Regions from separate parts of the Synechococcus sp. BIOS-U3-1 genome, predicted to be linked through region 1. Evidence: predicted binding sites of a transcription regulator. Region 1 holds the regulator's gene; each other region holds the start of a gene.
The links. Region 1 encodes NtcA, which controls nitrogen genes in cyanobacteria. Its sites were predicted from a motif close to GTANCNNNNGNTAC; they were not measured.
Positions count from the first base shown of each region.

Region 2: a site for NtcA is predicted at 2,726-2,739, ahead of glnA (type I glutamate--ammonia ligase). Genes of this name have one in related genera too.
Region 3: a site for NtcA is predicted at 2,148-2,161, ahead of SynBIOSU31_RS07775 (DUF4278 domain-containing protein). Genes of this name have one in related genera too.
Region 4: a site for NtcA is predicted at 2,615-2,628, ahead of SynBIOSU31_RS14310 (DUF4278 domain-containing protein). Genes of this name have one in related genera too.

Region 1 covers NZ_CP047936.1:372,489-377,884, forward strand. The annotation lists gene pth (aminoacyl-tRNA hydrolase) at 1-280, shown strand, start outside; gene SynBIOSU31_RS01695 (DUF3146 family protein) at 280-537, shown strand; gene SynBIOSU31_RS01700 (resolvase) at 515-952, opposite strand; gene SynBIOSU31_RS01705 (DUF3084 domain-containing protein) at 949-2,160, opposite strand; gene ntcA (global nitrogen regulator NtcA) at 2,219-2,953, opposite strand; gene rph (ribonuclease PH) at 3,029-3,754, opposite strand; gene SynBIOSU31_RS01720 (cob(I)yrinic acid a,c-diamide adenosyltransferase) at 3,899-4,507, shown strand; gene dcd (dCTP deaminase) at 4,507-5,100, shown strand; gene thyX (FAD-dependent thymidylate synthase) at 5,159-5,396, opposite strand, start outside.
Region 2 covers NZ_CP047936.1:1,440,849-1,446,244, forward strand. The annotation lists gene SynBIOSU31_RS07555 (pyridoxal phosphate-dependent decarboxylase family protein) at 1-259, opposite strand, end outside; gene SynBIOSU31_RS07560 (nucleoside deaminase) at 356-829, shown strand; gene SynBIOSU31_RS07565 (pyridoxal-phosphate-dependent aminotransferase family protein) at 771-1,949, opposite strand; gene SynBIOSU31_RS07570 (allophycocyanin subunit beta) at 2,061-2,585, opposite strand; gene glnA (type I glutamate--ammonia ligase) at 2,800-4,221, shown strand; gene SynBIOSU31_RS07580 (hypothetical protein) at 4,459-4,779, shown strand; gene SynBIOSU31_RS07585 (hypothetical protein) at 4,971-5,297, opposite strand; gene SynBIOSU31_RS07590 (class I SAM-dependent methyltransferase) at 5,393-5,396, shown strand, end outside.
Region 3 covers NZ_CP047936.1:1,469,522-1,474,917, forward strand. The annotation lists gene SynBIOSU31_RS07755 (hypothetical protein) at 1-38, shown strand, start outside; gene SynBIOSU31_RS07760 (hypothetical protein) at 367-771, opposite strand; partial or broken gene SynBIOSU31_RS14765 (metallothionein) at 1,008-1,100, shown strand; gene SynBIOSU31_RS07770 (hypothetical protein) at 1,335-1,502, opposite strand; gene SynBIOSU31_RS07775 (DUF4278 domain-containing protein) at 1,892-2,062, opposite strand; gene SynBIOSU31_RS07780 (hypothetical protein) at 2,772-3,080, shown strand.
Region 4 covers NZ_CP047936.1:2,650,447-2,655,842, forward strand. The annotation lists gene SynBIOSU31_RS14295 (glycosyl transferase) at 1-1,156, shown strand, start outside; partial or broken gene SynBIOSU31_RS14300 (DUF1830 domain-containing protein) at 1,373-1,546, shown strand; gene SynBIOSU31_RS14305 (type 1 glutamine amidotransferase) at 1,741-2,544, shown strand; gene SynBIOSU31_RS14310 (DUF4278 domain-containing protein) at 2,714-2,881, shown strand; gene SynBIOSU31_RS14315 (redox protein) at 2,935-3,426, opposite strand; gene SynBIOSU31_RS14320 (GTP 3',8-cyclase MoaA) at 3,509-4,558, opposite strand; gene SynBIOSU31_RS14325 (molybdenum cofactor guanylyltransferase) at 4,555-5,139, opposite strand; gene SynBIOSU31_RS14330 (MFS transporter) at 5,395-5,396, shown strand, end outside.

The DNA.
Region 1 (5,396 bases):
TAACGGTCTGAAGAGCACTATTCAGCATCTCGGCACCCAGGAGTTCGCCCGCCTTCGTATTGGAATCGGCGCTCCCGGTCGCAATCCTGAGGAACGCCGTGCCCGCACGGTGTCTCACGTCCTTGGTCAGTTCAACCGTGCTGAGGAACCTCTCCTTCAGGAGGTGCTGCGGGAAGTGTTGTCCGGCCTCGATCACATCCAGCGGCAAGGCTTGGATCGGGCAGGAAATGCCATCAATGCGGTGAATCTGGAGCCTGCTGTTGATGGCGATCCGGCCTGATGGCGCCATTGCCTGTCACCACGGCTCATCTTCGGGTGCACCAACACAGCTTCCGAGACAAGTGTCTGCAGGGTGAGGTTCAGGCGGGTGGCTTCACCTGGACATTTCACTGGTTGTTTGACCGGGGTGAGCTGAGTGTGGAGCCCTCCCTGGGTAGAGCGTTGATTCAGGACGCGTTGCTTCGCTTTCTTGTCAAATCCGACTACAGGCTGGAAGCCGGAGGTGATTACAGCTTTACTGTGAGGGCGCGTTTCTGAGAGGAGCTGGTCCCGGCCAGAAGATTTGGCGGCCCAGCTCCGATTCAAGAATGACCAGGGCAGCCACGGCATCAAGTTCGGTAGGTGGTATCAGCAAACCTTGGGGGATTAATCGCCGCCATCCTCTTGGCGGCCATAGCTGCCAGTAACGCTTGCGAGCTTGCAGTGTGGTGCCGCGCTCATCCACCAGCTTGACGGGAAGATCCTCAGGAAGCTCATTCCTCAAGCTGTCGCTGGCTGTGCCATCCCCCAGCACTAAGCATTCAACGGGCGCGATCTGCCTCCAGCACTGCAGGGTGTGCAGCACAGCCTTGGTTGCAACGACATGACCTTCGATGACGCAGTCACTTTCGCAATCGACCAGGACTAACCCGCATTTGTTGCGTCCTGGGTCAACAGAGACGATCCAGCTCATGGAATCTCGTCCTGAAGCGTTGAAGTTGGCCGTAGCCGGCGGCTCGGACGGAGCTCGACGGCTATGGCATCGGCGGTTTCACTACGCTGCGCGGCCACTGCTTCCAGTTCAACCAGTCCGCCGCTTCGCTCGGTCAGCTCTCGGGCGAGTGTGTTGACGGCGTTGGCATCAAATTGAAGTCCTTGGCTGAGAGACCCCCGTCGGCGGACCTCCGCCAGGGTGGACGCCAGCAGCAGGTTGATGCGGTTTCGCACCGCTTCTGGATTGGTGTCTTGGCTGGCAAGAGTCGTTTTGGCCAGAACCTCTCCCTCCATGGTGATGGCCACATTGGGACGCACATCCGGAAAGGCGTAAACCACGCGCTCACCACGCAGCACATTGGCCGCTGAGCGCAGCAGCACCACCCAGGTGCCAGGTTTGCGGATGGCTTGTTCCAGCCTTTCAATGTCCTGGCGGGGCACAAGGATGATTTGGCGATCCGGAGCCTGTCCAGGCAGAACCTTTTGAAAGGCCTGCAAATTGGCTTCTCGCAGCACCTGGTCAATCACTTGCCTGGCTTGATCAGGACGATCCAGCTTGAGCGTCACAGTGGCCAATGGCTGGCCACTGCTAATGGCGACATCTCCACGGCGTAGGGCCAGCAGGTTCTCCTCCAGTTGCTGGAGCTCTGATTCGCCGGAGCTGATCCGTTCCCGCACCGCCCGAAGTTCATTATCCGTGCGTTGGATTTCCGCATCACGGTTGCGCACGTCTTGGCTAAGTCTCTGCCGTTCCGCCTCAAGTCGGCGAGTCTGCTCCTGCAGGGGTTGAAGTGTGCTGCGCAGCTCGTCGGCTCGTGCCTGGGCATTCGCCAGGATCTTTCTGGCTTTGATTTCATCGGCGCGAGCTTCTTCGAGTTGCTGACGAGCCTGTCGCTGAGCATTGCGGCTGCCCTTCAGATCTGAGCGGCTGCTTCGTAGGCGTGCTTCGAGGTCGTTGAGTTCAAACAGGCCAACGCGCAGCTGACGGCTCACCAGAAGCATCAGTCCAAGCGACAGAGCACTGATCAGGCTCCCCGTGAGCACAGTGATCACTACGGCGGTTTGACGCGGGCGAAGACCGAAAAGGCTCAGACGGGCCTTCCCGACTCTCGAACCCAGTCGATCACCAAGGGTGGAGAGCACCCCCCCGAGGATCAATAGAGACAGCAGCAGAAGCCAGCCGGTCACGGACGTTCAAACATGCGGTAGGCCTATGAGGTGCTGCCTATCTTCACCTGTCGAGGGGTTAACTGAAACGTTTGGCCAGTGCAATCGGATCCAAAACAGTGATCTTCTTGCGGTCAATTTCGACTAGGCCTGAATTGCGTAGATCGCCAAGCAATCGCGTGATCGTGACACGCGTGGATCCGATCGCTTCGGCGATGGCCTGATGAGACAAACGCAGGTCAATGGTGATGCCTTGGGGCCCAGGCACGCCGAAGTCCCTGCAAAGGACAAGCAGAAAACTCACCAGACGGGAGGACATATCCCGGTGTGTGAGTGTTTCAATCATGGTCTCGGTCTGCAGAATTCGGGTGGAAAGACCCTGAAGCAAAAGCAATCCCACGCTGGTGTTCGCTTCGATCGCCTGACGCACGGAGCTTGCGGGTGCCGTCACCATCTCCACTCTGGTGAATGCCACAGAGTGATAGAAGCGATCGGAGCGATGGCCGGTGAGCAGTGAGAGAACGCCGAACAGGCTGTTCTCTCTGAGCAGGGCAACGGTGATCTCTTCACCCGACTCATACACCCTTGACAGCCGCACAGCTCCTCGTCGGATCAGATAGACGCGCTCGGCGGGGTCGCCAGGAAAAAAGATCGTCTTATTCCGTTCCACCATTTCGGTGCTGGCACCATCCAGATCACGGATCACTTCCAGCAGGGTGCGGCTGGCTGGGTTGGGCGCATTGGTCAGGCTTGTTTCTGCGGATCGCCCAGCTTGGGGAGCAGTCCGACTAAAGCCGCGCATCACTTCAGCCATGACCAACGCATCAATGCGTGGAAGTTAAGGAGCGATGCGCTGTCACCCTGTAGCAACGAACACGGTTCTCCTTGCTCAGTCCTCATGCAGTGCATCCAGCTGGGCAGCCATGAGTTGCTTGAGCCCTGGTTCAGCAAGGTCCAGCAAACTGTTGAGCTGCTGGCGGCTGAATGGTGCGCCTTCAGCAGTGCCTTGTAACTCCAGCAGATCGCCGGCATTGTTCATCACCACATTGAGATCCACATCGGCCCGACTGTCTTCGCTGTAGTCCAGATCGAGCAAAGCCTGCCCCTCGATCAGCCCAACAGAGACAGCCGCCACCTGGTTGATGACTGGATTGGTGCTGATACGACCTTGTTGAAGCAGCCGTTCGCAGGCTTTGTGCAAAGCGAGCCATGCCCCTGTGATCGATGCTGTTCGAGTTCCCGCATCCGCCTGAATGACATCGCAGTCGATCAGCAGGGTGTTCTCACCCAGCGCCTTCATATCGATGGCGGCCCGAAGGCTGCGGCCGATCAGGCGCTGGATCTCCTGGGTGCGTCCTGACAGTTTCATCAGTTCCCTGCGCTGACGATCAGGGGTGGATCCAGGCAGCAGTCGATATTCAGCGCTGAGCCAACCCAGCCCCTGATCCCGTCGCCAGCGCGGGACGCCGTCTTCCTGGCAGACGCTGCAGAGAACGGTGGTGCGTCCGGTGCTCACGATGACGGAGCTCAGGGCGAAACCCATGGGATCCCAGTCGGTCGAGAAGGCCCTGAGGTCGGCGGGTTGGCGGCCATCGTTGCGCTGGGTCTTGCTCATGGGGAAATCGATCTAGATCTTGAGCCTGCCAGTTGGCGTAGAGACACTAGGGATGGTGTCAAAGGGATTGTGATTTGAGTTTTCGCCGCTAGATTCAAGTGCCACTGGGTCAATTCGATTCCAGTTACGACGGAAGCGACCGAGATGACCGCCAGCCTGGGCCCAAGCCATCGTTCCCGCCAACAGAGCGGTGCAGATCATCGGGTTCTGAATCGTGCCGGCTTGCATTCCCTGCCATCTCTCCAGCCACAACAGCCCCTGCATTTAGTAGCTCCTGAGGGGCAGTTGCAGGTGCATACCTCTCCCTATCGAGGAAGTTTCGGCACAGTGCTCAGCCAGGCCCTGCGTACCGCTGGCCTTGGCAGCCGTGTCGCAGTGATGCAGTTTCTCAAGGGTGGAGTTGCTCAGGGGCCAGATGCTGCGATCACGCTCTGCGATCGCATGATTTGGATGCGGCCTGCGGTGATCGGATGTCTTTCTGAACCGGCCAGTTCATCCGAATCCACGACTTTGGATGCTGTTCAAGCGATCTGGCAGATCTGTCGCCGTCACTTGGCCAGCGGTGATCTTGATCAATTGGTTCTGGACGAACTCGGCTTGGCCATTTCTCTTGGCTATCTCAATGAAGCAGAGGTGCGTGACAGCCTGGACGCACGTCCTGGTTCCATGGATGTGATCATCACAGGACCGTCGATTCCAGAATCTCTCATGGGTCTGGCGGATCAAGTGACGGAACTGCGCAGAGGTTTCTGATGCTCAAGAACGACCGTTGGATCACTGAACAGGCTGCCGCCGGCATGCTCGAACCCTTTCAAAAAGGGTTGATCCGCCATTTGAATCCCGAACAGAAGCTGGCGCCTGTTCTCAGCTTTGGGTGTTCTTCCTATGGCTACGACCTGCGTTTGTCGCCTCAGGAATTTCTGATCTTCAAGCACGTTCCGGGAACAGTGATGAACCCCAAACGGTTCAATCCTGGAAACCTTGAACCCACAGAGCTTCACCACGATGATGACGGTGACTATTTCATCCTTCCCGCCCATTCCTATGGCTTGGGTGTGGCTCTCGAAAAGATGAAGGTTCCGCCGAATATCACTGTGATCTGCCTCGGCAAAAGCACCTATGCACGACTGGGGATCATCGTGAACACCACACCAGCTGAAGCCAGCTGGGAGGGGCATCTCACGCTTGAATTCAGTAACAGTTCAGGAGCTGACTGCCGCATCTATGCGAATGAAGGCATCTGCCAACTCTTATTTTTTGAAGGTGATCCCTGCGACACCACTTACAGCGATCGACAGGGCAAATACCAGCATCAACCTGAGAGGGTGACACTGGCCAAGGTTTAATTCGTCAAGGACTTAATCGCCTAGATCTAAGTCAGCAGGGCTGCGACAGTTTTTTGATTTAGGGAGCCAAACGCGCCTTGTGCAGGCGGTTTTTCTCGTACCAGGCAGCGAACTCAGGTGTCCAGTTCTGGAGATGTGGCCACATCAGGTCACAGAGCTCTCGGATTTCCTGCTGTGCATCCAGTTTGGAGCGCAGATCAAGGAAGTGGAGGAAGGCACGCAGGCTGAAGCTCACAACAAAGTGCTGTCGGTAGTCGAACGGCAGGATGCCTCGGGCATGTTCTTCAGAAAAACCT
Region 2 (5,396 bases), 1.1 Mb from region 1:
GATCATCCAGCAGACGGTCCGGAGCCACACCCTGCCTTTCAGGGAACGCCTCGGGGAGCAGCCGCAGAGCTGGCAGCGGCGATCGTTTGGAAGCTGACCCGAGCCATTCACACAGGCGAGCACTGGCGTCCTCCAGGAACCGCTGCAATTGCGGATCCAGCGCATCGGAGGGTGCAAATGCGGACAGTTCCGTCGCAGTTGATGGCGCCGATGAAGTCCTGGAGGATCCGAGCAAGGATGGAGCGGAAGGAACAGCCATTCTCACCTGCGGTGGCACATTGGACACCTGTGCACGTTTGGGGTGGATGTGCGACTGACACCGGTCGAGATGGAGACCGTTGAGATGCACGCCTGGATGCGCCGCCTGCTCCGACGTGCCGAGCGACTGGGTGAGTCGGGAGAGATCCCTGTCAGTGCGTTGGTGTTGGATACGAAGGGACGATGCATCGGATATGGCAGCAACCGGCGCGAATCGGCTTCAGATCCACTCGGGCATGCGGAACTGGTGGCTCTACGCCAAGCATCCTTGATTCTCGGCGACTGGAGACTGAATCAGTGCACACTGATCGTGACGCTGGAACCCTGTCCGATGTGTGCAGGAGCTCTCGTCCAAGCCCGCGTTGGTCAGGTGATCTACGGAGCGCACGATCCCAAACGTGGTGGCCTGGGAAGCACGATTGATCTCTCAAAACACTCCAGTTCTCACCATCACATGAAAGTCGTGGGAGGCGTGATGGAGAGTGAAGCATCCGCCCTACTGGGGCGCTGGTTTAGGCAGCGACGGCAGCATTCTGCCGGAACCGTGGCAGTTCGGTCTCAAAGAGATTGAGCAGGCGATCCACATTTTCAGGGGTGGAGTTGTAGCCCATCAGACCGATCCGCCAGATTTTGCCGGCAAGCACACCGAGACCTCCTCCCACTTCGATGCCGTGGTTGTTGAGCAGGTGAGAAGAGAAAGCCTTGCCATCCACACCCTCGGGAATACGAACCGTGGTGAGCGTCGGCAATCTCAGCTCTTCGGGCACATGCATCTCTAGGCCGAGTGATTCAAGGCCAGTCCAGAGGGCTTCCGCGTTACGACGGTGACGTGCCCAGGCATTATCGAGTCCTTCTTCGGCGAGAAGACGTAGTGCTTCACGCATGCCGAAGTTCATATTGACTGGCGCAGTGTGGTGATAAACACGGTTGCTGCCCCAGTACTGGTTCAACAGCGAGACATCTAGATACCAGTTGGGAACTTTGTCTTTTCGAGCAGCCAGCTTGGCCTCTGCCCGCGGGCCCATCGTGAAGGGACCAAGGCCAGGAGGGCAGCTGAGACCCTTCTGGCTGCAGCTGTAGGCCAGATCAACTTTCCAGGAATCCAGATAGAGCGGCACACCACCAAGGGAGGTCACTGTGTCGAGCAAAAGCAGGCAATCATGCTCACGGCAAAGATCACCGACACCCTCCATCGGCTGGCAGATCCCAGTGGACGTTTCGGCATGGACCATTGCAAAGATCGCAGGCTTGTGCTTCTTGATCCCTGCTTCAATCTCTTCAAGGGTGAAAGCCTCACCCCAAGGCTTCTCAATCACCTGCACATTGGCGCGGTAACGACCAGCCATGTCCATCAGGCGATTACCGAAGTAACCCTTCACAGCAACCAGAACCGTGTCTCCGGATTCAACGGTGTTCGCCAATGTGGCTTCCATCGCTGAACTACCTGTGCCACTCATCGGCAGCGTCAGGCGGTTGTCGGTCTGCCAGGCGTAACGCAAGAGCTCCTGCACCTCACCCATGAGTTCCACGTACAACGGGTCAAGGTGACCAATTGGTGTGCGTGAAAGGGCCTGAAGAACGGTGGGATGGGCGTTGGAGGGTCCGGGACCCAGCAACAGACGGTCGGGTGTGTCAATCGGACCGATGGAAGATCGATGGCACGAGTCAACCGAAAGGTGAGGGTGTGTCATCGGCGAAGCCGGAACCGGAAATCAATGGCGAGAAGCCTACGCATCAATCGGGCAAAAATTGGTCGTGAACGAACACTCCGACGCTGCTTGAAATGATTCGGAGACTTTTAATCAGCGCTGACGCACATCACTTGCGGCAAGTCCAGAGGCCATGTGCTCGAACGGCTGACGCACAAGTGCGCAGCGATCCTGACGAACACCCTCGTTCAGAAGGCGCTCACAGAGGACATCAGCAAGAAGCACCATGCTCCTGACGGTCGGCCCAGTAGGAACACCAAGAGACTTGTAGGTATCGTCCAGCCCGTTCAAGACCCGCTCGTTGAGGATGGTGCTATCGCCCGCGATCAAGGAGTAGCTGGCATAGCGAAGGAAATAATCCATATCTCTCAGACAAGCTGCCAAGCGACGGGTTGTATAAGCATTTCCACCGGGAAGCAACAGCTCAGGGTCCGCCTGAAAAAGCCTTTGACTGGCCTCGCGCACCAGATCCGAGGCTTCACGGTTGATGATTTCAACAGCTAAGACGCGCACTTCGGCTTCGTCGAAGTAGCTCTCGATGCGATTAATCGCAGAACGATCGAGATAGCGACCCAGCTGGTCGTACTGGCCGATCAGTCCGGTGATGGCATCGCGCATGCAAGCCCTGTCCACGTTGGTTGGAAGGTAACACCGACAACGCGTTGAAACCTGCTCCAGCAAAGGCGATCACGGCAATCTGACAGAAACGGTTACTAAGAGCCTTCAGAGAGGCAGCCACGAAGACGGAAAGCCAAAAGGTGCCCGTTGATACAAAACCGCTGCGGATCGATATCTACGGTCGTGGCGATTTGTATGGGCTCCATTCCCCGCCATGGCCAAAACCGCCCAGGACGTGCTTCGTCAGATCAAAGATGAAGGCATCGAACTGATCGACCTCAAGTTCACGGACCTGCACGGTAAGTGGCAGCACCTGACTGTCTGCCAGGACCTGATCGAGCCTGAATCCTTCACAGAAGGCTTGGCCTTCGATGGCTCCTCAATCAGGGGCTGGAAAGCGATCAACGCCTCCGACATGGCGATGGTGCCCGATCCGGCAACCGCTTGGATCGATCCGTTTTACAGGCATAAAACTCTGAGCATGATCTGCTCAATTCAGGATCCGCGCACGGGAGATGCCTACGAACGGTGTCCTAGGGCTCTTGCCCAGAAAGCTCTGGCTTACCTGGCCAGCACGGGGCTCGCAGACACTGCGTTCTTTGGACCGGAACCAGAGTTTTTTCTATTCGACGACGTTCGCTACAACTCTGCTGAGGGAGGATCTTTTTACAGCGTTGACACCATCGAAGCAGGCTGGAACACAGGCCGCATCGAAGAAGGCGGCAACCTTGCCTACAAGATTCAGGACAAGGAGGGTTATTTCCCCGTCGCGCCGAACGACACCGCCCAGGACATCCGATCGGAAATGCTCCTGATGATGGCTCAACTGGGCATTCCGATCGAAAAGCACCACCACGAAGTGGCAGGAGCAGGTCAGCACGAACTGGGTATGAAATTCGCCGAGCTGATTCAGGCCGCCGATAACGTGATGATCTACAAGTACATCGTGCGGAATGTCGCCAAGAAGTACGGCAAGACAGCCACTTTCATGCCAAAGCCGGTCTTCAACGACAACGGATCAGGCATGCACGTGCATCAGAGTCTTTGGAAAGATGGTCAGCCTCTGTTCTTCGGGGAAGGGACCTACGCAAATCTGTCCCAGACAGCACGCTGGTACATCGGCGGCATCCTCAAGCATGCGCCCTCATTCCTGGCCTTCACCAACCCAACGACCAACAGCTACAAGCGACTGGTTCCAGGCTTTGAAGCCCCGGTGAATCTGGTTTATTCGGAAGGCAACCGCTCTGCGGCCGTTCGCATTCCACTCACGGGACCCAGCCCAAAAGCCAAGCGGCTTGAATTCCGCTCCGGGGACGCACTGGCCAATCCCTACATCGCCTTCAGCGCGATGATGATGGCTGGCATCGACGGAATCAAGAATCAGATCGACCCCGGCGAGGGAGTGGACGTTGACCTATTCGAACTCGCTGCTGAGGAGCTCAAGAAAATTGCCACTGTTCCAGCATCCCTGAATGGGGCGCTCGAAGCCCTGAACGCAGATCACCAATATTTGCTAGAGGGCGGAGTCTTCACCAAGGACTTCATCGACAATTGGATTGACCTGAAATACGAAGAGGTACAGCAGCTTCGCCAGCGTCCGCACCCCCATGAATTTGTGATGTATTACGACGCATGATCCATTGGCCCATAAATATTAAGTAACAGATCTCTCAACCGAATCATGCATTCATCACTGTCCCCGCAAGGGGACATTTTTATGACCCATTCGCCTGGCTTTGCCATTAACTTGAATCAATTGAAATCTCTTAAATTTCAAGCGAACCGCGCAGTATGACTTTGTCGTAAATCTGACGCAATGCAGAAACAAAGTTCATCAAGTTTGCAGGTAATCTGAGTTGAAAATGGACTAAAAATGAAAAAGCTATTCGCTATCACGGTCATTGGACTCGTTGCATCCGCGGCTTCATCCTGCTCGTCGCAACAAACTGCATGGTGCTCGCTTGAATGGCCGGAAACCGAAAAGTCAATTCTTTCTGGTGACTGCAGCTTCGAAGACAAGACAGGAAAAAACAATGATGCAACTATTGACTTTTATTCAAAGGATTACAGCTTTGTGTTTCCCAATTCGAACAACGGCAAAAACTATGAGCGAGAAAATACTAAAGCATCAGTTCGCTTCAGCCACAATGATTATATCTTAACTATTTATCCAGATGGCAAACCAAAAGCCTGAACCAAATTAATTTTTTGCCTGGCAATCAGCAAGCATTCTTTGCAATTATCGCTCAGATGGATACGAGAAAAGTACGAATCAAAAAGTCTCTAGGCCCGTCGTTACAGGCCTAGAGTTACTTCAGTTAGTTTCTGAAAATTGAATCGCAGTGCACCAACTCACACTGGTGGCACGAAGTATGGCTTCACGTCTCAGCCGTGCCTCAATTGAGCCATGGCACTGTCATGCAATTGCTTGGCATGAAGACGGCGACGAGCACACACCTGTTGTTGCGCCAGCGCACTGCGTTGATCAAGGCGATCAGGATGGCCTTCAACCTGAGCACTTGCCGCTTGCTGCCTCAGCACCTCGTGGGCATGGTGATCTGCCCACGCCAGAAATTCAGCTGCCGCCCGCTGGCGCCGCTCCAGCACGTTGCCTGAATATGACGCCGTGGTTCCGGCGGGGGTGATCTCAACAACCATCGAGAGCTCCTGGTGTACCTCAGCCAATTCTGTAACAACGGCTACCGTTTTCATGGATGCTTCACATAACTTTCGTGATCACTGCGGCAAAAGCCCACAGCAGGGTTGCCAATCCATTGAAATGAGGCGTCCTGGATCTCAGTCCCTTCATGG
Region 3 (5,396 bases), 1.1 Mb from region 1:
AAGGGATTCTCGACCAGGTGTTTGGTCTGTTCAGTTGAAACGATTAGGTTGAATTTCCGATGCTCTTGAGGAGTTGATGAGCTACGACTGAAGTATCGGTAGGTTGAGCATGACCGAACTCTTCAACAAACCATCTGAAAGTCGTGATTCGAGCGTCTTGATTCACCTCTCTGAATGGCTCGAGATGATCTGTATGCAGACGCTGTTGACGTTGGCGTTGTGGCCGCTGAAGTTGATGTACAAACGTCCAAGGCCTGACGAGTCATGGCCTGCCTGGCATGCCAATCAGAAACTTTGTCGAATCGACCAACGCTTCTGCTAACCGGAAATCAACAACACGCAATCGCGGAGGAGAGATTGTTCAGTTCAAGCCATGGGGGTTGTGTTGGCTTGCATTTCACACATTCCAGTCACAGGAGGAGCGCCCAACCCCTGGATGTCACTGGTAAGAGAGCCGCTTGAACGATCCAAAACATTGGTGAGGTATGAACCCGTGTAAGGCAATTGCTTACCAAAACGAACTTTTTCGGGTGTGAACGTGGCGGGATATTCCGTACTGGTGCGGAATGCAGGCTTGTAGACCCATGCTTTTCCGGCCTCTTCGTCGAGCGTTATTTCCCAGACAGTGCGGTCTGATCCGGAGACGTCGCAGCGCAGATAGACCTGATCAGCCAGGACAGGGTTATACACACCCTCAACTGCTGAGAGAACCGCAGCAAATAGCAGCCCACCAGCAGTAGACCCAACGACAAGCCGACCGAGAACGACCATTCATAGAAAAAGGGTGATGCCAGCTTGTTCGATCACAATGCAAAGAACATCCCCCCAATGAGCGATCGTGCACCAAGGCGATCAGTAGAAATTCTGAATTCTTTTGAACAACCAAAGCTTCAGCCACTGGATGAATGACCGCTGCATGGCGTTGAAGAAAGTGAAAAGAGCGCGCAATTGGGGGATAAGCCCTGACACAACCTGTCCTAGAAAGGAGACAGTTACGAGGAATGCCCATGGGAAATCCCAATCAAACCTGTGCCTGTGAGCCTTGTGATTGCACCGTTACTCCGAACTCTGCAGTCGAAAAAGATGGAAAGGTGTTCTGCTCACAGCCTTGCGCTGATGGACATGCTGGAGGCGATCAGTGCTGCAACAGCTGCGAGTGCTGCTGATTCCTGAGCCCACGCTTTGAGGAAAAGAGACCCCACTCGATCGAGTGGGGTTTTTGTTTGGCCTCGACCAAATTGTGATCAGCAGGCTCAAGGACACTCATGAGCCGACGTTCTGCAATGCCCGCTTGGGCTGTTTGACCCTTTCAGCTTCAACGCAGCACAATCAGTTCAGGCCAGCCGGTTTCGCTCCACATCCTTTGTGCGGCCAACATCACTGAGCTTGGGCACGCCGTTCTCACTATTGGAGGTTTTGCCAATGAAGGCAATGCGCCATTTGACCGATGGCAAGACCGCCACTGCGGGTGGAGAGTAAGTCCACGAATCGGAGGAGCCCATGACGGCCGATACTCCACCTGAGCAGATCTCAGAAGCAGACTGACTTCTGGCCCCTGCTCCAACAGTCTCATCCATGACCTGGGTTGGTCCTTTGGCGGGCATGACTTGTGCGCCACGCCAATCGACACTCCGCTTGCACCGCCCTAGGTGCCCCAGGAGTTCACAACCCCCCACCTAGAGCCAATGGCCCCAGGGCGCCTCTAGCCAGACGCTTCGACCCCTTCCTTCCACAACAAGTGATGGGTTGAACAATGTACAAACGAGCGAGTTAGGCCGTCTTTCCATCCGGAAGGGCGGCCTTCCTTTGTGCGCCATCACCCTGAAAAGCATCACATTGGGCCACTAAAAAAGCCTCGCCAAGGCGAGGCAGGATGGGCGGCTGGTCTAAATCACCTTGTGTAGGAGACACCGCGATAGACAAGCTGGGGGTGAAGCTCACGTGCCGCCTGCTGACGACGAGTGTTGTAATGCTCGCGCCGGTAGGTGAGTTCAACACTCTGCTTTTGAACAGCAGAGTGCTGAGGGGTGTAAGCCTGACCTCTGTAGGTGAGAGCTGTCATGAGTGGTTCCTCGAAGCAAGTTCAGGTCCCCGTTCCTTGGCCTGAATCGAACTGCGCCTCTTTAAAAAAGAGGTGAACGTTGTCGGTAGCTATCGCTACAGACACTTTATAAGGCAAGTTTCCACAGATAGGTCGTTCAGCTGGATACAAAACAGTCGATCACCCAAGACATGGAGTTCAACTGTCCTGCCGAGTGGCTGTACTAATCGGAGGATGTTCTGTTCAAAAGTGGGGATAAGCATTCGCAAGACCCCAGAGCGCCAAGGCTGTAATACAAGCAAAGGTCATTGCAGCCCATGCAGCCGTGGTCGAACTCGAGCTTTTTGACAGAGGAAGCTGGATTTTGCGTGCCATGTCGTAAATGTTGACTCATCTATGTTTTGGCTCAATCAATCCACGATGGCCAGTGATATCAGTGAGCCCTAACCACTCACCATCACAGTGAAGGAAGCGGCTGGTCTTGAATGCTTGCAGCCATTGGATCAGACAAGGGCTCTCCTTGTCATTGAAGGCAAGGAGTTTGGCTGAAGGCACAACCAGTTCTGATTGATTCTGCCTTAAGCGGAGCAAAACAGGTCGGCAACCAGCTGCAGGACACTGTCGACAGCAACCGCTTGACTGAGGCCTTCTCAGCAGCATCCGCATGGACTTGAGGTGCATCACCCATTTATGGAGAAAAGGAAGTTGAGATCTCTCTTAAAATTCACTCGTGCCAAGCGGCGGTGAGAAAGAACTCGAACGCATTGAGCGTGATCTGGATGCAAAAGCATCAGGAGGCATTCCACCAGCAGAACCACAAGCAAAAGGCGGCTGGAATGCAGGGATGCCTAATCGGTCTGCAAACCAAATCCACCTCGACGCGGTGATTGTTGGAGCAGTACTACTCACAGCAATTGCGTTCATCACCATGCTTGGTGAAAGCTTTAGCCCGAAGCAGAAGTCACCCATCACCGCAACGGCGTTGGGTGGCGCTACAGGGCTGCTGGTCGGCTACGAAATCGAGCGAATTAAAGCCTGATCACTTTCTGAGGCCTAACCGTTGGGTCTGGTTATATAGGTGAGCAAACAACGATTACTACATTAGAAAAACAAGAAGCGAGCGGACCTCACTTAAAAGTGCAAGATCACTATGAAGTCGTGCCGTATGCCTTCAATGGGTACTCCTGGGGGCGACTGCATGCATACAACCTCATACTCAAATAACCGTTAACGGCAAATACACTGCAGATAAGACGAACACAAATACCGAAGATTAGAGCGCACAATTAGAGAGCAAGGAGTCCACAAGCCTTGTGAATACACAAGCTCACCCTCTCCCACAAACCCGAACTCCAGCTTCCGTCCAATCACCTAGCCAAGCATCTGCCTCATCAACGCCATCCTTTAGGACCTAGTAATGGAATGGCGATCATTATCAATTCAGTGCCAAGAGGTCTGGCCAAACTGCCACTGTTACGTGGACCAGGGACGACAAAGTTACCTAATAAGACTTTGCGGCTAATACCGTTTACATCTGAAAATGGCTCTACCTATTAAGCCACAACAAGTGATATCTCTAAAGGGTGCATCTCCAACGCCAACAGAACGGGTTGCATCTATGAGTAATCGACAATGTAAGCCGCACCCTTGAAATAATTAAGTCAGTCGTGACACCAAAGCGGCAGCTAAATAATTAAGACTAGAAAAGGCATCATTGAACACTAATCCATCTCTAGTTTACATCAGCAAAATACTCCAGTATGATCAATCAACGAAGTCAATTAAACAGATCATCCGTTCAGAGGATGAGAGCTATTCAAGGGAACACTGATAGTCCATGTCATCTCTTGTATCATCGGCCAGCCAGTCGAAATTCAGACGACGCGTCTTCCACCCATTTGCTATGAAAAGATTATTACTGCTCGCTGCCTTACTTACTGCAGCTCCAGCACAAGCCGCAAGATATGACTTTGGCCAGGGAGCTGCAGCAGTTGCGTGTGTAATGCTGGATTCAGGTTACAGCCAGAGACAAGTATATGCTGTATTAGATACGCTAGAAAATCAAATCGTGAGAGGCGGTTCAACAAATTGGCGAGACGAAAAACAAATGGTAGAAGGATTTAACTATCAAGCTCGGAATAACCATCGCAACTGTCCATTGAGAATCAGAGATTAAGTGTTAATAACTAATCCCTGACTTCTCATAAGCAAGACAATCGGGACCATCAAAATCAGCAGGCAATAATAAGCCTGAAAACATAAGCCGAGCAATTGATCAAATTGTCGGCCTTTGCTATGCGCAAGACAGGGCGGCCTTCACATCGAACTCATCAACCCCAATGCAAAAAGTGAGCCCGGAAAGTGATTAATGGCCCGCCAACCTTTGTACCGCAGGCAAAGATGCGCCTCGCTTGACGGCACCTGTAATGAATGAACAGCGGAAGCTATGGGTTAAAAAAACATCAAAACCGAGCACCTTGGCAGTCGTCCGCTGGGCTTTGTATGCAGCCTGGCGGTAGTCATCCATAAAAGCCTGATGCATTTCGGGGCAACGGATCTAAGGGGTCGCCTTTGTCTTAGTGGTCTGCTTCCTGTAGGTGACGTAGCCCACTGCTCCAACTCCCCAAACCAGGGCCAGGGACTTACTGATGAGAGCTGCTGAACATCGCTGCAATAACCACATAGCCAGATCACGAAGGACGGAGCAGCGGCCAACAGCTGATTGACCGTTGCGATTGACCTTCACTACGAGCAGTACGCAGTCTAAAATTAGCTGCACTTTTTATAAAAGAACAACCAAAGAGTGATAATCATGGATCAAGTAAGAGTGCAAAAGTTCACCCATTTAAAGGCTTATTGCGAAGCAATAGGGAGCCGTATTCTAAAACCATGCAAAGGTTATAAGAGATGCACCTCCTACGCTTTCCATCCAGCCGAACCAAGGATCAAAATAACGGCAATGCCATCTAGGGAGGTATCAAAGATGAATCAATTAAGCTAACCTCCGTCATTCGCTACTGAGCTCCTCCCCTTTAAACATTGCTTGAGCGTCTTAGAAGCCCCGAACCCCTTCAATGCATTTGGCGCTTGCCTTGGGTTGCCAGTTCTTGATGATCCTCGAGTTGCTCAAGCACTGTTCCATCGAAGCTTGGGGAATCTTCTCCAGGGCAGCGGTTGTTCGCTGAGCACCATAGGTAGCCCAAGTGATGACAAGCCAGATAATAGGTTCCATAAGGGACATTCGAACTGCAGTGATGTTAGTGACTACAGCTGATATCGCTGACTTTCCGATGGCACTGCTCTAAGAATTCCTACGAGACATAACGGTTCACCGATGCTCGGGCGTCCCGATGAA
Region 4 (5,396 bases), 430 kb from region 1:
AGCCCTGAGCCTGATCCGCGACACCTTATCCACGCTTACGGGACTTTCCAGTCTGGTGATCGCCCTTTCCGCCGACAGCATCGAGGACGTCGATGCAGCCGAAGCCTTCTTTGCAAACATGCCTTTCCCAGTGCAGGTGCACTGGACCAACGGCCCGGCAGTGCATGAAGTGCTCTCCTCCATGGGCAGCCTGGGCCTGGATCTAACCGGCCCACCTGGCAAAGGCTGGGCTGTCTGGCAAGGACTGGGAGTGGCTTGCCAGCAGGCGGAAGTGATCGGCTTGTTTGACGCAGACATCCGCACCTTTGGTTCTGGCTATCCGGAGCGAATGCTGCGACCACTGCTCAACCCATCCCATGGGATGGCCTATGTGAAGGCCTTCTACAGCCGACTCTCGTTAGAAACCCAGGCGCTGCAGGGGCGCGCTACACGATTGTTCGTTGGCCCCTTACTGGCAAGCCTGGAACAGATTTTCGGCGCACTGCCCTACCTCCGCTACCTCCAGACCTTTCGTTATCCACTGGCTGGTGAATTCGCCTTCACCCGCGACCTGGCGATGAACCTGCGGATCCCTTCCGACTGGGGACTGGAGATGGGACTGCTCTCCGAGGTGTATCGCCACGTGGCACCCAGCCGGATTACGCAGGTGGATCTGGGGTTGTTCGATCACAAGCACAAAAGCCTGGGGAACAAACCTGACGAAGGCCTGCAACGCATGGCCAGCGAAATCTTCTGCACTGTCTTGCGCAGCCTGATGGAACACGAGGGCTGCGTGATGTCGATGGATCAACTACCCACCCTGGAGGTGCTTTACCGGCGTGTCGGAGAAGACAGAGTGCGCCAATTCGGGCTCGACTCCGCCATTAACCGTCTTCCCTACGACCGTCATGGAGAGGAGCTTGCATTGCACAGGTTTGCAGACCTGCTGCGCCCAAGCCTGAGCGGTCTGCTGGCCTCGCCGATCGCACATCAGCTGCCCAGCTGGTCACGACTGAACAGCTGCAATCCATCCTTTGCAATGGACCTCGCACAAGCAGGCAGAGTCGGGCGCGAGTCACCGAGCTACACAACAAGCGCCATCAGACTTAGACGTCCCAACCACTCACCAGCAAGACTCGAAGTCCAGGCCAACGCTTCAACAACCGCAGCAGCTTGAGGCTGAGCATGAACTAAAGCTTTTCGTGGAAATCAGTGAACAAAAGATGATGGGTGTAACACAGCGAACTTCAATCAATGTTGCGACAACTACCGAATCAAAAGATTTGGTATCAAGCCTGTAAAATTGAAATATTGCAGAGGCTCGTTTTGTGACAAATCAGACATTTGACCTGTCAGATTTTGACGATATTAAAGGAGCGAGTTTTGCAACTAGATGATCGAATGCGCGTACCGCAACAACACTGACAAGATGGTGATTGTGAAGTGCATTGGGGAATCGCACTTTTACCTGGAAAAGGTTGTCATGCCCAAAGAGATGTTCTGGTTTGAAGCTCCACAAGAGGCTCAGCTGGAACTCTGGATGATGTCTCCACAAGGTCAGATGTTGGATGTACGAGCATATACAGCCGACTACGCGATGGATGCCGATCTCCAACAACAGTTGGGGCTTGAACGAACCTGTATGGCGGTCGCGGACACCCGCTGAATCAACAAAAGCTCCCCGAAGCTCAACTCCACCCTGCCGAAGATGAGCGTCGACTCATAAACCTATGAGGTGTTCGCTGATGGCAAGCTGCTCAGATGAGCGCCCGCCGACGAGCTGCCACTTTCTCAGCGCTACCTCTTGTTATGAATCAATCCCTGCTGGTGATTCAACACGTTGATCACGAGGGTCCTGATCTGATCCATGAACTCGCAATGCAACGAGGCATGAGCATCCAGACGATCCGTCCAGATCTCGGAGAGCAACTACCCGACCCGGCCAGCACTCCAGACACCATTGCCGTGGTGCTTGGAGGACCGATGGGGGTGAACCAACGCAACGACCCGAAGATGGATTGGCTTCGTCATGAACTGGAGTGGCTGTCGAGCTGGCATCGGCAGAAAAAACCAGTATTGGGAATCTGCCTGGGAGCCCAATTGCTAGCCGTGGCGGCGGGAGGATCGGTGGAGCCGCTCAGCGTGGGAGAACCTTCTGCACCCCTGAAGGAACTGGGGATTGGAGCCATCCACTGGCTGGTCGACCCCAGCGAAGAACCACTACTCCATGGCCTTGATCCCAGTGCACTGGCCCTGCACTGGCATGGCGACCGCATCCGACTTCCCGATGAGGCCACCTTGCTTGGATCGTCATTGCACTGCCCAGAGCAAGTGTTCAAAATCGATCGACATGCCGTAGGCCTTCAGTGCCACCTCGAAATTTCAAAACCAAACCTGGAGCGGTGGATTCAAGCCGACGCCGCTTACATCGTTAGCGCAATCGGAAAAAACGGAGCCGATCAGCTTCGCAACGACTGGAAGCGACTTGGCGGGCATCTGCAAAAAAGCGGGGCCCAGTTGTTCACCAATGTGTTCAGTCAGCTACAAAACATCAGCAGTCAGTAAATCCAAAACATTTCGAAACTGGTATCAGTTTGAAAACCACAACAACAATCCACTCAATCAAAATTGTCGTGTAGTAGTTACTACACAACGTTCACTTCATCCTTGGGTGAAGCGCAGTACAACTCAGGCCATGGAACGGGGACCTGAGCTTGCTTCGGATAACTGAATCATGAGTACGCTTCTCTATCGCGGCCACACCTACGACCAGTACAAAGAGTTTGCAAAAAAACCAGCTATCAAGCTCACTTATCGCCGGCAGGTCTATCAAACACGCCAGGCCGAAGCCCAACGGGAAAGAGTCGAATTGAAATACCGAGGTGTCGCGTACATCCACTGAAATGGCGCTGTTGCAAGCCATCCTCACTGAAGATGACTTATAAAAAATTTGACCTAAGCCGCTAGTGGCAGGGGTCTGACCCCGTGCAGTTGGGGTTTGGCATCCGACGTCGTCGTTGCATTCATCAGCGAAGGGATCCGCGCACTGTTGTACACGCGAAATTCCTGCACAAGAGACACTCCAGGCTTTCGAACAGCCTGGTTCAACACCACAGAGCCATCCGGATCAGAGATGGAACGGTGGAAGGTCCGCGGGGGGATGCGCAAGATATCGCCACCACCTTCAAGCCTGACGATGTGAAACGGCTGCTCCCAGGCAAGATTCACCAAGTAAAACGTTCGTCCACCACTGGCAGCCAGAAGATTGTCTTCCTGATTGGGATGCATATAAAACTGCCAGGCCCCTGTTTCGGGGTCATCTGGTGGACTCACGGCAGGGCCGGAGTGAATCACCAGATCACGGGCATTGGACGTCTCAACCGTGACGTCAAAGAAACGCACAGAAGGCGTGTCGCGAAACCGCTCGAAAGACAACAGTTCGAACATCACCGATGGGCCGGATGAAGGCCCGAACTCTGAACTGTTTTTACCGAGCTTTCTCTACTGAAACGGTGCCGTCGATAACGGTTCAGCCACCCAGATAAGCCATCTCTGCATGAGGTGACGTCCTGAAAGCAGCCTGGCCCCGGCCCTCCTCGCTGTACTGGTCGAGCCTTCTCTGCCACAGGGCACAGATCTCTCTCTCCAGGTCATCGTCACTGGTCAGAGCCGGTTTCAGATCTGTTCCACGAGCTGCAAACAGACAAGTGAAGGCTTGCCCATCAGCGGTAATGCGCAGTCGGTTGCAGTCTCCGCAGAACGGCTCAGTAATTGAGGCGATCACACCAATGGCAGCGACGCCATCGCGATAACGCCAGCGCAAGGCAGTACCACCCGGTGATCGACCGAGTGACGACAACGGCCATTGGCGGCTGATGCGATCGACCATCACGGCTGCAGGCAAAACCTGCTCCATGGCCCAACCGTTGCGATTGCCCACATCCATGAATTCGATTAAGCGCAGCTCCAGCCCTTGCTGACGGGCCAACATTGCTAGAGGAATCAACTGATCGTCGTTCACGCCCCGCTGGATCACCGCATTGAGCTTTAGGGCGCCGACAGCAGGGTCAAATCCGGCCGAACGAGCCGCCTCAAGACCAGCCAGTACCTGTTGAATCAGTCGCGTTCCAGCAGGCTCGCCACCGCGCAGGCCAGCCATGCGCGCCACCACCTCACCCTCGACCGCATCAAGACTGATGGTGATCCGTTCGAGGCCAGCAGCACGAAGAGCACGAGCCCGTTCCTGCGTCAGCAAGACACCGTTGCTGGTGAGTGCCACCTGCCGTAGACCCTGCAGAGGATTGCCAGGAGTGGCACGCCCCAAGGCAACCTGCTCCAGCAGCGGGAGCAACCGATCGCTCAGTAACGGTTCGCCTCCGGTGAGCCGCAGAGTATGGGCCCCCAATCGGGAAGCAACCCGGATCAGTCGCAATTGCTGTTCAAGGCTGAGCAGACCTGGGGGATCCACAGCATCGGGGCAGCAATAAGGACAGGCCAGATTGCAGCGTGCCGTGAGCGACATCCGCAGCACCCCGAGCGCTCGAGCCCTCTGGTCAATCGGGGGAGATGCGGCAATCATCGAATTAACGCTGCCAGATCAATGGGCCGATTGACATTGACCAACTGATCAGGGGGAAGTTTCACCGTGTCATAAGGAATACGTTCAAGCCAGCCGCGCCAACGACCCTTCCCCTCCGTCAGCTCATCGTCAAGCGCCTTGCGATAGAGCGCACCGGAGGGATAGATGCCAAATAGATGCTGGAGCCTGGAGCCATCATCGGCAACAAACGCTCTGGATTGCTGCGTTCTCCAGCAACGGATCAGTTGCTGCAATGCTTCCAGACGTAAGCCGGGCATATCCACAGGCAAGGTGAGCAGCGCTTCATCATCACGATCGTGCAGGAGACAGCTCAAGGCCCAGAGGGGACCTGCCGGCTGCCATGGCTCAGCTTGGACAGTCACACCTTTGCGAGTGCTAAGCAGCTCGTGATGACTGACATGACCCGTCAGCACACAGACCTCAAGACCCGCTGAGCGCAACAGTTGGACCTGAGCCTCAAGCCAGCGCGATCCATCCGGATGGCTCAGCAAGGCCTTATCTGCACCCATGCGACGACTGGCACCGCCGGCAAGAACAACACCCAGAAGACGACGAGACATAGAACCGAAGGTCTTGAGCCTTGGTAACACCTCAGGCCAACGACAGTGCAGTCACAACGACTACTAAAAAGACTCAAGTCACTTACAAACACAATTGAAGCAAAACCTCAGCAATGCAATTTTGTAGCCAATGCAACGATTCTTAAAGGCCCCAAATGGTGCAATTAATCGGCGGTCTGCATGAGCGCCGTATCTTGAAATCCTGAGTGCCTTCGTTTCGACACCGGGGTTTGAATCTCTACACCAACAAACCCCAT